Regions from separate parts of the Rhizobium sp. 862_C5_N1_2 genome, predicted to be linked through region 1. Evidence: predicted binding sites of a transcription regulator. Region 1 holds the regulator's gene; the other holds the start of a gene.
The links. The regulator PhoB, encoded in region 1, activates phosphate uptake and scavenging genes when phosphate is short. The targets are predictions, from matches to a motif close to TGTCATNNANCTGTCAT.
Positions count from the first base shown of each region.

Region 2: the regulator PhoB is predicted to act here: its motif matches at 5,488-5,504, upstream of ACD590_RS16620 (DUF1045 domain-containing protein).

Region 1 is NZ_JBPWPT010000001.1:198,659-206,039, reverse strand. It holds gene argF (ornithine carbamoyltransferase) at 1-244, opposite strand, end outside; gene ACD590_RS01050 (aspartate aminotransferase family protein) at 287-1,486, opposite strand; gene ACD590_RS01045 (GcrA family cell cycle regulator) at 1,907-2,440, shown strand; gene phoB (phosphate regulon transcriptional regulator PhoB) at 2,705-3,388, opposite strand; gene phoU (phosphate signaling complex protein PhoU) at 3,536-4,249, opposite strand; gene pstB (phosphate ABC transporter ATP-binding protein PstB) at 4,294-5,109, opposite strand; gene pstA (phosphate ABC transporter permease PstA) at 5,125-6,447, opposite strand; gene pstC (phosphate ABC transporter permease subunit PstC) at 6,444-7,381, opposite strand, start outside.
Region 2 is NZ_JBPWPT010000001.1:3,295,980-3,303,360, forward strand. It holds gene ACD590_RS16585 (flotillin family protein) at 1-1,069, shown strand, start outside; gene ACD590_RS16590 (metallophosphoesterase family protein) at 1,205-1,945, opposite strand; gene uraH (hydroxyisourate hydrolase) at 1,949-2,305, opposite strand; gene ACD590_RS16600 (ureidoglycolate lyase) at 2,302-2,802, opposite strand; gene ACD590_RS16605 (HepT-like ribonuclease domain-containing protein) at 2,807-3,169, opposite strand; gene uraD (2-oxo-4-hydroxy-4-carboxy-5-ureidoimidazoline decarboxylase) at 3,166-3,666, opposite strand; gene puuE (allantoinase PuuE) at 3,666-4,589, opposite strand; gene ACD590_RS16620 (DUF1045 domain-containing protein) at 4,705-5,412, opposite strand; gene ACD590_RS16625 (NAD(P)/FAD-dependent oxidoreductase) at 5,527-6,705, opposite strand; gene mnmD (tRNA (5-methylaminomethyl-2-thiouridine)(34)-methyltransferase MnmD) at 6,704-7,381, shown strand, end outside.

The DNA of each region.
Region 1 (7,381 bases):
CGAGCTGCATCTCGGTGCCGGACAGGAACAGCGTTTCGCCGCCGAGCTGGCGCATGCCGACGTCGAAGGAGACGCGGGTGCGCGTCGACGGCTTCTCGAAGATCATCGCCAGCATCTTGCCGGCGAGCGGCTTGTCGCCCTTGCCGGCTTTGAAGGCCTGCTTGCGGGCGAGCGCATCGTTCATGATGGTTCTGAGATCGGCTGATGTGACCGCCGAAAGATCGAGGAAATGTTTAGGGCTCATATCGTCTTCTTACCTGTGCTGCGCCCGAAGGCGGCAATCTCTTCAAGCCGTCTTCTTGACCTTGGAGGCGCGAATGCTTTCGGCGGCGCGCTCGATGCGGGCAAGGCCCTCGCGGGCTTCCTCGGCGGTAACCACGAGGGGCGGAAGAAGGCGGATGACGTTGTCGCCGGCGGGTACACCGAGCAGATGGGCGGCGCGGATCGCCTGCAGCAGTTCGGCTGAGGGAACGGCAGCCTTGATGCCGAGCAACAGCCCCTCGCCTCTGATATCTTCGATCACATCGGGGTAGCGATCCTTCAGTGAGGCGAGGCCCTGGCGGAAGACCAGTGCGACGTCGCGCACATGCTGGAGGAAGCCATCGGCAAGGATGATGTCGAGCACGGCACTGCCGACGGCCATGGCGAGCGGATTGCCGCCATAGGTCGAGCCATGCGTGCCGGCCTTCATGCCGGAGGCGGCCTCTGAAGTGGCAAGGCAGGCGCCGAGCGGGAAACCGCCGCCGATGCCCTTGGCGACAGCCATGATGTCGGGGGTGACGCCCGCCCATTCATGGGCGAAGAGCTTGCCGGTGCGGCCGACGCCGGTCTGGACCTCGTCGAGGATCAACAGCAGGCCGTTGTCGTCGCAGAGCTGGCGGAGCGCCTTCATGAATTCGGTGGTGGCAGGACGGACGCCGCCCTCGCCCTGCACCGGCTCGATGAGAATCCCAGCCGTGGCATCGGTGATAGCGGCGCGGACCGCTTCGATGTCGCCGAAAGCCACCTGATCGAAACCCGGCGCCTTGGGGCCGAAGCCTTCGAGATATTTCTCCTGGCCGCCGGCGGCGATCGTCGCCAGCGTCCGTCCGTGGAAGGCGCCTTCGAAGGTGATGATATGGAAGCGCTCGGGATGGCCCTTGGAAAACTGGTAGCGGCGCGCCGTCTTGATCGCGCATTCGAGCGCCTCGGCACCCGAATTGGTGAAGAACACCTTGTCGGCGAAGGTGGCGTCCGTCAGCCGTTTTGCCAGACGCTCCTGGCCGGGGATCTCATAGATGTTCGAGAGGTGCCAGACCTTGTCGGCCTGCTCCTTCAGTGCACCCACAACATGCGGATTGCTGTGGCCGACTGAGGTAACGGCAACGCCGGCGCCGAAATCGAGATATCGCTCGCCGCTTTCGGTGATCAGCCACACGCCCTCGCCTCGCTCGAACCGCAGCGGGGCACGAGAATAGGTGTCATAAAGCGGCGCGGCTTCAGCCATGGCGCGATCTCCATCAAAGTTGCCGGGCAATGACTCCGGCTAAGGAAACCAGGCCCGAAAAATCAAAAATGCCGCCTTGCGGCGGCGAGTGGCACTATTTCCTTTTCGCGCTGCAATGTCAACAAAACTGCGCCCTTAGCGCATGCAGCAAGGGTGTACAGCGGCATTTTCAGTCTTCAACAGGCATTATTGCAGAAATGCCACGCAGAGGCAGCAAGTTGGGGAAAACTACGAATTCGATTCATCCGGATTCATGCGACTCTTGTCACGGAGTCAGCCTCACACTAGGTTAAAGATCAATTACTAGACTGCATGCGGCGGAACTAGTCACCAAAATTGATCAAGCGTTTCTTGTTTCGGAGCTCCCGGGACAACGGTGAGGGATTCTGCCATCACCAACGCAAAAGGTGGAGACAGGGCATGAACTGGACAGACGAGCGGGTCGAGAAACTCAAGAAACTTTGGGCCGAAGGACTGAGCGCCAGCCAGATCGCTGCGCAGCTTGGCGGAGTCAGCAGAAATGCGGTCATCGGCAAAGTGCACCGGCTGAGCCTGCCCGGCCGTGCCAAGGCCGGCGGCACCAACACCGCCGCACGAACGCCGAAGCGCAATACGTCGGCGCCGCGCGCGCCGAACTACGCCTCACGGGTCGCCACGCGCACCGTTACCCGCCAGCAGGGCGCGACCATGCTGAAGGAAGAGATCGAGATCGAAACGATCGAGGAAATGGAATACGTGCCGAGAGGCAACGTGGTCGTGCCGATTTCCCGACGCCTCGGCCTGACGGAACTGACCGAACGCACCTGCAAGTGGCCGGTCGGCGATCCGCTGAAGGACGACTTCCATTTCTGCGGCTGCGAATCCCCCGACAATTCGCCCTATTGCAGCTACCACCAGAAGCTTGCCTACCAGCCGGTCAACGAACGCCGCCGGGCGGCCGCGCGGGCCAGCTGAGCGGCGCCCGACCATCGTTAGAATGCAGAAACGGGCCGAGTGGCCCGTTTTTTTATGCAATGTTGGTTCGTGCCTATGGCTGCCCCTCATCCGGCTGCCGCCACCTTCTCCCCGCGCGCGGGGAGAAGGGGATATGCCGTGACCTCTCCGTTCCCCGCCAACCTTTCGCGGGGCACGTCCCCTCGCCCCGTTTACGGGGAGAGGGTTAGGGTGAGGGGCAGACGTCAGCACGAGCGACTTTGTCAGCAACTCAAATGGAAGCCCTCAGGCTTCCATCGAATAACCGGCGCCGCGGACGGTGCGGATGACGTCCTGCATGTTGGAAAAATTCAGCGCCTTGCGCAGGCGGCCGACATGGACGTCGACGGTGCGCTCGTCGACATAGATATCGTGGCCCCAGACGCCGTCCAGAAGCTGCGAGCGGGAGAAGACCCGGCCCGGTGACGACATCAGGAATTCCAGCAGGCGGAATTCGGTGGGGCCGAGGCGGACTTCGCGGGTCTTGCGATGGACGCGATGGGTCTCGCGGTCGAGCTCGATGTCACCGCATTTCAGCACCGTCGACAGCACCTCGGGACGGGCGCGACGCAGCATCGCCTTGACGCGGGCAACGAGCTCGGGGGTCGAGAAGGGCTTGACGACATAATCGTCGGCGCCCGTCGACAATCCGCGAACACGCTCGCTCTCTTCGCCGCGCGCCGTCAGCATGATGATCGGCAGGCGCTCGGTTTCCGGCCGCATGCGCAGGCGCCGGCAGAGCTCGATGCCGGAGACGCCGGGCAGCATCCAATCAAGGATGAGAAGATCGGGCGTGCGCTCCTGAAGCCGCATTTCGGCTTCGTCGCCACGAAGGATGGTATCGACCTCGAAGCCTTCCGCTTCGAGATTGTAGCGAAGAAGCACGCTGAGGGCTTCCTCGTCTTCAACAACTGCAACTCTCGGGATCATGCGTGTCGGTCTCCTCGCGCATGATCCTTAAATCGGGGGTGATTTAAGCAATGCATCCTGCGCAAATTCAGAAATTGGCTGCGACCTCATTGCGCGCCCGGACGGGCGCGCACGCAATTGACTGGTCCGGGCGACTGGCCCGGGCGGCTATTCCGTCACCGCGCCGACGGTGTTGGCGCTGTCGTCCTTCGGACGGTCGCCTTCCGGCTGAGCACCTGTCGTCATGTAGAAGATCGTCTCGGCGATGTTGGTGGCGTGGTCGCCGATACGCTCGATGTTCTTGGCGCAGAAGAGAAGATGCGTGCAGCTGGTGATGTTGCGCGGATCTTCCATCATGTAGGTCAGGAGCTCGCGGAACAGCGAGGTGTACATCGCGTCGATCTCGTTGTCGCGTTCGCGGATCGCATTCGCCTTGTCTGCGGAACGATTGGTGTAGACGTCGAGCACTTCCTTGAGCTGGACGAGCGCCAGCTCGGACAGATGCTCGAGGCCGCGGGCGAGCTTGCGGGGAACGCCGGTGCTTTGGACGGCGATGACGCGCTTGGCGGTGTTCTTGCCGAGGTCGCCGACACGTTCGAGATCGGCGGCGATGCGGATCGAACCCATGATTTCGCGCAGGTCCGAAGCCATTGGCTGACGGCGAGCGATGGTGACGATCGCCTTGTCGCCGATTTCGCGTTCGGCATGATCGAGGATCACATCGTCCGAAATGACCTTCTGCGCCAGCGCGGTATCGCCGTTGACGAGAGCGCGCACGGCTTCGCTGACCATCTGCTCGGCCAGGCCGCCCATTTCGGAAATCCGCCTGGACAGGAACTTCAAATCATCATCATAGGCAGAAAAAATATGTGTCGATGCCATGGGGCTTTATCCTCGAATAACGGGAAGGCTTGGTGTCGCCAAAATCAGCCGAAGCGACCCATGATGTAGTCCTGGGTGCGCGGATCGTCGGGATTGGTGAACATCTTGTCGGTGTCGTTCTCCTCGACGAGATTGCCGAGGTGGAACATGGCGGTGCGCTGCGAGACGCGCGCGGCCTGCTGCATGGAGTGGGTGACGATGACGATCGTGTAGTTCTCGCGCAGCTCGTGGATCAGCTCCTCGACCTTGGCGGTGGCGATCGGGTCGAGCGCCGAGCAGGGTTCGTCCATCAGGATGACTTCAGGGCTGACGGCAACGGCACGGGCAATGCAGAGGCGCTGCTGCTGGCCACCCGACAGGCCGGTGCCGGACTCGTGCACGCGGTCCTTGACTTCGTTCCAGAGACCGGCGCGCTGCAGGCTGGTCTCGACGATCTGGTCGAGATCGGCCTTCGACTTGGCAAGGCCATGGATGCGCGGGCCGTAGGAGACGTTTTCGTAGATCGTCTTCGGGAACGGGTTCGGCTTCTGGAAGACCATGCCGACGCGGGCGCGAAGTTCGACGACGTCGATATCGGGATCATAGATATCGTCGGCATCAAGCGTGATCTTGCCAGTGACGCGGCAGCCGTCGATCGTGTCGTTCATGCGGTTGAGGCTGCGCAGGAAGGTCGACTTGCCGCAGCCGGACGGGCCGATCAGGGCGGTTACGGTGTTTTCGCGGACGTTCAGATTCACATCGAAAAGCGCGCGCTTTTCGCCGTAGTAAACCGAGACATCCTTTCCGATCATCTTATACGGGACGTTGCTCATCTTCTGATCCAGCGCCTTTTCAACTGCAGCTTCCGTCAACATATTCATGATGTTTAACTCCGTTTACCAGCGGCGCTCGAAGCGACGACGCAAGAGGATGGCGCCCATGTTCATGACGATCAGGAACAGGAGCAGGACGATGATGGCACCCGAAGTACGCTCAACGAAGGCACGTTCGGCCTCGTTGGCCCACATATAGACCTGTACGGGCAGAGCCGTCGAGGGATCGAGCGGCGTCGTCGGCGCGTTGGCGACGAAGGCGACCATGCCGATCAAGAGCAGCGGCGCGGTTTCGCCGAGCGCATGCGCCAGGCCGATGATCGTGCCGGTGAGGATGCCGGGCATGGCGAGCGGCAGAACGTGGTGGAACACCATCTGCATCTTCGAAGCGCCGAGGCCGAGCGCTGCGGCGCGGATCGACGGCGGCACGGCGCGTAGTGCCGCACGCGTGGCGATGATGATCGTCGGCAGGGTCATCAGCGTCAGCACCAGGCCACCGACCAGCGAGGCCGAGCGCGGCAGGCCGATGAAGTTGATGAAGACGGAAAGACCGAGCAGGCCGTAGACGATCGAAGGGACCGCGGCGAGGTTGTTGATGTTGACCTCGATCAGGTCCGTCAGCTTGTTCTTCGGTGCGAACTCCTCGAGATAGATCGAGGCGGCGACGCCGATCGGCAGAGCGAGCACGAGGACAATCAGCATCAGATAGAGCGAGCCGATCAGCGCGACGCCAAGGCCTGCGGCCTCCGGACGGCTGGAATTGCCGTTGACGAAGAGGCCGGTGTTGAACTGCTTGTGGAGAGCGCCGCTCGCCTTCAGCTCGTTCATCCAGGCAACCTGCTTGTCGTTGACCTTGCGGTTCTTCTCATCGACCGACAGGTCGATCTGGCCCTTGCTGGCGCTGTCGACATTGGCGTCGGCGAGCACCGTGACATTGACCGTCTTGCCGATAAGCGACGGATCGGCGACGACCATGTCGCGCAGCTGAACCGGCGCACCCTTGGAGAGCATGGCGGATGCATCGCGCACATCGGGACGGCTTGCGGCATTGACGTTCAGCTGCTTGACGATCGCGTCGCGCAGGAGAACCGGGTAGTTGGCGGCGATCAGCACCGAAGGGTCGGTCGCACGCTTATTGTTCGGATCGATCGTCTTCTCGGAGAATTCGATCGGCAGGGTAATCGCCGTCTGCTGGAAGGCGGTATAGCCTTTGCCGATCACCGTCCACAGCAGGATGAAGAGGAAGACGAGGCCGAAGGTGATGGCGGCGATGCCATAGGCCTGGAACCGGCGCTCGGCGGCGTAGCGGCGCTTGATGCCGATGTCGCGGCGCACGGGCGCCTTGGAAACGGTGACGCCTGATGTGGGAGAAACAATATCCGTCATTCGTACTGCTCCCGGTATTTGCGCACGATGTAGAGCGCATAGATATTGAGGCAAAGCGTGATGCAGAACAGCGTGATGCCAAGGGCAAAGGCAACCAGCGTCTGCGGCGAGGTGAACTCAAGGTCACCAGTCAGCTGGTTGACGATCTTGACGGTCACCGTCGTCATCGGCTCGAAGGGGTTGATCTGGATGCGGGCGGCGACACCGGCGGCCAGCACGACGATCATGGTTTCGCCGATGGCGCGCGAGGCCGTCATCAGCAATGCGCCGACGATGCCGGGAAGAGCGGCGGGGAGAACCACTTTCTTGATGGTTTCGGAGCGTGTGGCCCCAAGACCGAGCGAACCGTCACGCAGGGCGCGCGGCACGGCGGTGATGATGTCGTCCGACAGCGAGGACACGTAGGGGATCAGCATGATGCCCATGACGATGCCGGCCGTCAGAACGCTCTGCGCCTGGATGAAATTGCTGTAGTTGCCGCTCAGAAGACCGCTGATCTGGGCGGAGAAATCGCGCAGGAACGGACCGACGGTGACGAGCGCGAAGAAGCCGTAGACGATCGTCGGAATGCCGGCGAGCACTTCGAGGAGCGGCTTGGCGACGCCGCGCACTTTCGGCGAAGCGTATTCGGCCATGTAGATGGCGGCGAAGAGGCCAACCGGCACGGCGACCAGCATCGCCACCAAGCCGATATAGATCGTGCCGAGCAGCAGCGGGATGAGGCCGAACTGGCCGAAGGAAGAGCTGCCGGCGCCGGCAAATCGCGGATCCCAGACGGTGCCGAAGAAGAAGTCCATGGCGGGAACGGCCGCAAAGAAGCGGGCGGCTTCCGACAGCATGGAGAGCACGATGCCGATCGTCGTCAGAATGGCGATCGAGGAGGCGAGCAGCAGGCCCCAGAGCATGACGCGCTCGACCCGGTTGCGGGCGCGGA
Region 2 (7,381 bases), 3.1 Mb from region 1:
TCTCGAGGCCCGCCAGCAATCGCTGACCATCGAGCGGACGAAGCGAGAGGCCGAACTCAGCCAGGAAAGAGACATCGCCAACAAATCCGCGGCGACACGCGCCGAAACCGCGCAGCAGGAGCAGGCCGCAAAACGCGCCGAGGAGGAAGCCCGCATCGCCTCCGAACAGGCGATCGCCGAACGCGAGGCATCCGCCAAGCAGGCTCGCGAAAGCGCCAACATCGACGCCGCCCGCGCCGTCCAGCAACGCGAAACCGAAGCCAAGCGTGACCTCCAGATCGTGGCGCAGGAAAGCGCGATCGCCGTTGCCAACAAAAGCCGTGAAGAATCCGAAGCGAAGGCGGCTGCGGAAACGGCCCGCGCGCTGGCGATAGCGGCAGAGGAAAAAGTCGGCACAGCCAAGGCGATCGAGATTGCCGAACGCGAAAAGCAGATTGCCGTGATTGATGCGCGCAAGAAAGCCGAGACGGAAGCAACCGCCGTCACCGTCGGCGCGGAGGCCGAAAAGCAGGCAGCAAGCGACCAGGCCGAGGCCATCAAGACGCTCGCAACCGCCGAGGCGGATGCGGCGATCATCAAGGCCAAGGGCATTCTCGAAACCGGCAAGGCCGCGGCCGAGAGCGAAGCATTGCTCAACGACGCTCGCAACAAGCTGAGCTCTGCTATCATCGAGTTCGAGATCACCCGCGAACGTATCCGCATCATTCCGCAGGCGCTCGCCGAGGCGGTCAAGCCGATCGAGAAGATCTCCGATATCAGGATATTCGATACCGGCGGCATGCTCGGCCGCGGAAACGGAGCGGCCGGCGGAAACGGCATCGGGCTCGGCGAAGGGCTGGCCAGCCAGCTCCTCTCCTATCAGGCGAATAAACCGATCCTCGACAAATTGCTGAAGGAAGCCGGCTTCGACGGCGACGATGCCATCTCATCACTTCTTGGAAATCTCGATGGCGCAAAACCGGCAAGACCGGCAACCGCCGCAGCCCCGGCAAAGCCGGCCACACCGGCCCCAGCCCCGACACAAACGATCATCCCTCCGGCCCCGAAGCCGGCACCAAAGAAGGACTGATCACCGCGCAAGCGGGTCTGGACTAGAACAGGATGATTTTAGGCCGGTTCGGCCTAAAATCTGAATCCTGTTCTAAATTAAATAGTTAGAGCGTGATGTTGCCCGAAAACCGCACACACTTTTCGGCATCATGCTCTATCTCACCCAACCCGTTGCCAGCGCGCCTGCCCAGTCGGCACGGCCCCTTTCGGCGGCCAGTACTGACATCGCCATATGGTCATAGGCGACGGTTCGGAACTGCCATATCCATCCGGCCGCCGTCTTTTCCAGAATGGCGTAGCTCGCCAGCGGGTGGCCGACTTCCACCTTGTGGTAATAGGGCAGTTCGTCGTCATAGGCCGCGCAGCCGACGCTGCCGGGGTTGACGATGAGACGGCCGTCGGAAAGCCTGATAGCGCGGGGGATGTGGCTATGGCCGCAAAGGATCAGCGGCAGGTCGATGCCGTCGGCCAGCGCCTCGATTGCCTCGATCGGCTTCAGGAAGACGAAACCCTCCGGCGAAACGGATTCCAGCCAGTAGAGATTGTCGTCCTTCGGCGTCGCATGGCAGAGATAGACCTCATCGCGATAGACGGTATCGAATGGAAGACTACGGATCCAATCGAGATGGGCTGGCGACAATTGGTGATAAGCGGCGGCATCCGAAACATGCAGCGCCGCCGGATCCTGTTCGATCAGGTAGCGGTCGTGATTGCCGCGGATCGAGGTCAGGCCGAGCGGCATCAGCAAGTCCGCCGTCTTGCCGGCTTCGAGCGGGCCGCTAAAGAAATCACCGAGATTGACGATCTCATCGATCCCCTGCGCACGAATATCCGCAAGCACTGCCTCGAGCGCCAGATGGTTTCCGTGGATATCGGCAATTGCCGCAAACCGCATGTTTTAGCTCCCTCGATAGGTAGAATAGCCATAGGGCGAAATCAGCAGCGGCACATGGTAATGCGCCGTGACGTCGGCAATGCCGAAGCGGATCGGCACGAGATCGAGGAAGGCCGGATGCGGCAGAGGCGTGCCGCTGGCCCTCAGATAATCGCCGGCGTGGAAGACCAACTCATAGGTACCGGCTCGAAAATTTTCGCCAATGAGGATAGGGCCGCCATCAACCCGGCCGTCGGCATTGGTCTCGACCGTCTTCAGATGCCTGCGAATCTCGCCGTCGAGCTGAAAAAGATCGATCCTCAGGCCCTCGGCCGGCTTGCCGAGGGCGGTGTCGAGAACATGCGTGGTCAGTCCGGTCATGGGGCTGGCTCTTTGATGATAAAAGGGGCTTCGAAGAAGAATTCTTCAAGATTGTTGCCTGGCCCGTCGCGGTCGACGACCAGGAAGTCTGAGGCTTGGTCGAGCGCCATCAGCGGATGATGCCAGACATTGCGGCGGTAGTTTACGCCCTGGTCGCCGCGCGCCAGAAACACCTGCGGCCTGCCCGGGCGGCCGTTCTCGTCCTCGGAGACGACGACGAGAAAAGGACGGCCCGAGACCGGCGAGAAACTCTGGCTGCCGAGGGGGTGGCGCTCCATCATCCCGACGTCATAGGGGAAGCTGCGCGGCTGTCCGCGAAAGAGGTTGATGATGACGCCTGCGCCCTCGCCCGTCGCATCAGCGGTGGCCAGCGCATGAAAACGCTCCGTCGTGCCGCCATTGATGAACCGCATCGAGGCCGGATCGGCCTCAATCACCTCGCCGAAGGGAGCGAAGGCGGATTTGGTGAGCGGGCGGATCTCGAGAAATTCGGACATGGCTTCATTCGCCTTGGGCATGCCAGTAACGGACAGCATCGATCGCGGAAAGAAGCTCCGGCAGCGTGCGATAGGTCGCCTCCCATATGTTCGACGGACTGAGATCGAAGACTTCCTCGAGGATACGGTTACCCATGCCACAGATTCTCGTCCATGGCAGATCGGGATGCTCAGTCGCAAATTCCGGATGGTTGACGAGCAGTCGGGACGCCGCCGCACCGATGGTGAAGTGGCAGAAGGCAACAGCCTTGAAGGTGAGCTTGTCCCCGACGAACGCCGCCTCATCCATTCCGCCGACGAAAGACAGCGCTTCGGATGCCGCCTCATACATTTCATTGAGATAGTCGATGGCGCGCCGCTCTTTCATTCAGCCTCCGGCAGCATCGATGTCAGCCGCAGCAGCGCGATCCGTTCGACCTGCGCCGTCGCGGTCACAAATTCCTCATGCCGATCATTGCCGATCCGTGTTTCGAACGCCGACAGGATATCGTCCTTGCCAAGCCCCTTGACGGCGATGATGAAGGGAAAGCCGAATTTTCCGACATAGGTCGAATTGAGTTCGGTGAAGCGGGCATGCTCGGCTGGGCTCAAGCGATCGAGACCGGCGCCGGCCTGCTCCTTCCGGCTGTCCTCGGTCAGTTCGCCTGATATCGCGAGGCGCCCGGCAAGGTCTGGATGGGCACGCAGCACGTCGAGACGTTCCTGTGGGCTTGCCGCCCGGAACGCGGCGGTTAGCGTCGCATGCACGCCGGCCGCCGTCAGCGGCTCCGTCACGGGGCCGGCGTCATAGGCGCGCTCGGCGATGAAAGGCGAATGTTCAAAGACGCCGCCGAAGCGGGAGACGAAATCCTCGCGCGACACCATCAAAGCGCTTCCGGCTGATGGTGCTTGTGCCAGTGCTCGGCAATCTCGATGCGGCGTGGAATCCAGACATTGTCGTGCTTCAGCACATATTCGATGAAGCGCTTCAGCGCCGCTGCCCGGCCGGGACGTCCGACGAGGCGGCAATGCAGGCCGACTGACATCATCTTCGGGCTGCCCGCCTTGCCTTCCTCATAAAGCGTATCAAAGGCATCCTTCAGATAGGTGAAGAACTGATCGCCGGCATTAAAGCCCTGCGGCGTCGCAAATCGCATATCATTGGTTTCAAGCGTATACGGAATGATCAGGAAGGGTTTCCCGTCGACGCCCTTCACCCAGTAAGGCAGGTCGTCGGCGTAGGAATCGGAGGAATAAAGGAAACCGCCCTCCTCCTGCACCAGCCGAAGCGTATTGTCGGAAGGCTTGCCCTGATACATGCCGTAGGGCCGCTCGCCGGTGAGTTCGGTGTGCAGTCGCACGGCTTCGAGGATATGCTTGCGCTCCAGATCTTCTGGAAAATCCTTATATTCCAGCCAGCGGTAGCCGTGGCTGGCGATCTCCCAGCCTGCCTCCTTCATCGCAGCGACGGCCTCGGGGTTGCGGGCCATCGCCAGCGTCACGCCGTAAACGGTCGCCTGCACCTTGAGATCGGTGAACATGCGCCAGAGCCGCCAGAAGCCGGCACGCGAACCATATTCATAGATCGATTCCATGTTGAGGTTACGCTGCCCTGGCCAGGCGGCCGCGCCGACGATCTCCGACAGCAGGTTTTCCGAAGCCGGATCGCCGTCGAGGATCGAGCTTTCGCCGCCCTCCTCGTAGTTGATGACGAACTGCACGGCGACGCGTGCCTCGTCCGGCCACTTCGGATCAGGCGTCAGACGCCCGTAACCAACGAGATTGCGCGGATAAGTCTCGGATACCATCAAATCACCTTCTGAAAAGACGGGGAACGGTAGCATCCGCAGCCGGAATGTCGAGACGGAAACTGCTCGGCCGGATTTTGCCTTTACGGCACAAGCCTTTAGCTCATCAGCAGATTCAAGCGATTTTGCGCGCGCTGACCTTGCCCATTGGATGCAACGAATGAACGCGGAAAGGACCGCCCGTGCCCTCCTCGATCATCAGCGCCACGTTCGAAACCGTGACAGGCTCGCTCAGGACAGGCTCGAAGATCGTCCGCAACACCGGCTCGATGCGCGGCATGTCGATCGCGTTGACGGGACCCGTTACCGGCATATGAAAGCGGAACTCCTCCATCACGTAAGGGTTACCCCAGCGATGCAGATTGGCAAATTGCGTCGCCGATAGCCCGTCTGGATCGCTGCGTTCGATCTCAGCCTCGCTGAGCGGCGCGCGGAAACGATCGAATTCCTGCACGATCGCCGAAGCGAGATACTGGATCTGCTCGCAGGGAGTGCTCGGCAGCAGGCTGTAGAAATTGCCGAGCCGGGCGACTTCGATACGCGGAATCTGGAAGGGAACAAAGGTCCCGGAAAAACGCATAAGATCGCGCAGGAGTTGCGATTCGGGCATGTCGCGGGACAAGTGGAACGGCGCCTTCAAAACGCCGTGAAATCCGTAGCGCCGCGGCACGGCAGTATGGAAGGCGATCTCGTGAATGCCGAGGCCACGGACTGCAGGAGGCTCCATCATATCGCCCGAAAACACGTTTCGGCCAAGCCAGTTGGCGGCCACGAGCGACAGCGGGTCGCTCGCCGGAGGCGTGAAGCAAATGGCATAGCGCATGCAATTTCCTCCATCAAGGAAGTAAGCGCCGGTGAGATCCGGCGCTGTCGATGCGCAAGCAGATAGGTGATTTGCATGACAGAATAACGAAACGCAGCGCCGCCTAATTCACGTTTAACGTGAAGCCGCGACGATGTGGCTTGAAATTGCGAAGCTTTCCGGCAGCAAAAATCCGCAGTCTGTATCGCCTGCGATACATATCGCCGCCTCCGCCAGCCGGTGGGCGAGGCCGAAGCTGACCTTGAAGCCGCCGGTCAGCGCGATCAGGCGCCGGTGATCGGGATGGCGGCCGATCATTGGATCCCGGTCGATCGCCTTCGGACGAAGCCCGGCCCAGCGCTCGACAACGGGAGCGTCGCGAAGCGTCGGCACGATGCCGCGCGCCGCCTCGATCAGCACGTCGAGCTGGGCGTCGGTCGAGCTGGGATCGTCAAAACTGTTCTCGCTGGTGCTGCCGATTGCCGCGTGCCCGCCCTCATGCGCGACGACATAGAGCCCGTCGAGAAAGATCGTCGGCAGCGCCGGGTCGATATCGGCTTTCAATAATGCTGCCTGCCCTTTGACCGGCTGGCCGAGCGGTTGTTTCAGCCCCGGCGTCAGTTCTTGCAGCAATGGAAAGGAGCGATGGCCGGCGGCCACGATGCAGTGACTGAAAGCGATCGTTTCACCGTTGACTTCGGTCGTGCCGCGATCAGGGTCAAGGCACGCAACCGTCGCATGCTCCAGGATACGAACATGCTTTGCTCGCCGCAGGAATGCGATAAGCGCTGCGATCAGCAAGCGGGGCGCGACGCGGGCGGCGAGCGTGTCGTGCACGACGCCGCTCTCGCCGGCGGACGCCTCGATCCAGCCATTGACCGGTGGCCTGTCGAGCACATGCCAATGGAAGCGGCGCTCGCCCACCCGCCAATGCTGTTCAGCGTCCTCGAAATGGCCGCGCGCTATTTTTTTGAGATGCGGCTTCGGCAGCGGGATCAGCCGTCCGGACCTGTTATACCCGGCGGAAAGCCCGGTCTCGGCTTCGAGCGCTGTGATTTCGGCTTCGAGCGAGACCAGCGCATCGAACTGGAACTGCTTCTTCTCCGACCATCGGTCCGGCATATGCGGCATCAGCGCGCCGAGCAGGCCGCCGCTTGCACCTTCGCCCAACCTGCCGGCGTCAGCAACAAGAGTACGGATGCCCCGGCGCTCGGCATGGACGGCCGCCCAGAGACCCATGATGCCGCCGCCGACGATCAGCAATTCTGAGGATGATTGACCTGAGACCGGCTGAGGACTATCGGCTTTTTCCATGACAGACGTGAACCCCGATCAGATTGGCGCGGGCGCGCCGCAGCCGCTCGAATGGCGCGACGGCGATATGCCCTATTCCACCGCCTTTGGCGATCATTTTTATTGCCAGACCGATGGGCGGCTGGAATGCGGCCACGTTTTTCTCGCCGGTAACGGCCTGCCGGAACGCTGGAACGGGCAGAGATTCCGGATCGGAGAACTCGGCTTCGGCACCGGCCTGAACTTCGCCGAAACCTGGCGGCAATGGAAGCTCCACCGTGCCGACGGCCAGCACCTGCATTTCACCTCCTTCGAACTCCACCCGATGCGCGGCGAAGAAATCGGCCGGGCGCTGTCGCACTGGCCGGAGATCGATGCCGAACGTCAGGTGCTGACGGCGGCTTGGCCGGAAATACCGGCCGGTATCGTGCGTCTCGATCTCGACGCCCAGACGACGCTCAGCGTCGTATGCGGCTATGCCTTGGACGGCGTCGCGGCAGCCGAAGACGACTTCGACGCCTGGTATCTCGACGGCTTCGCCCCGTCGCGCAACAGCGATATGTGGTCGGAGGAACTGATGCGGCTCGTCTGTGAGAAAAGCGCAGCCGGCGGCACTTTCGCCACCTATGCGGCGGCCGGCTTCGTGCGCCGCAATCTCATCGCCGCGGGTTTTGCCGTCGAGCGCCGCCAGGGCTTC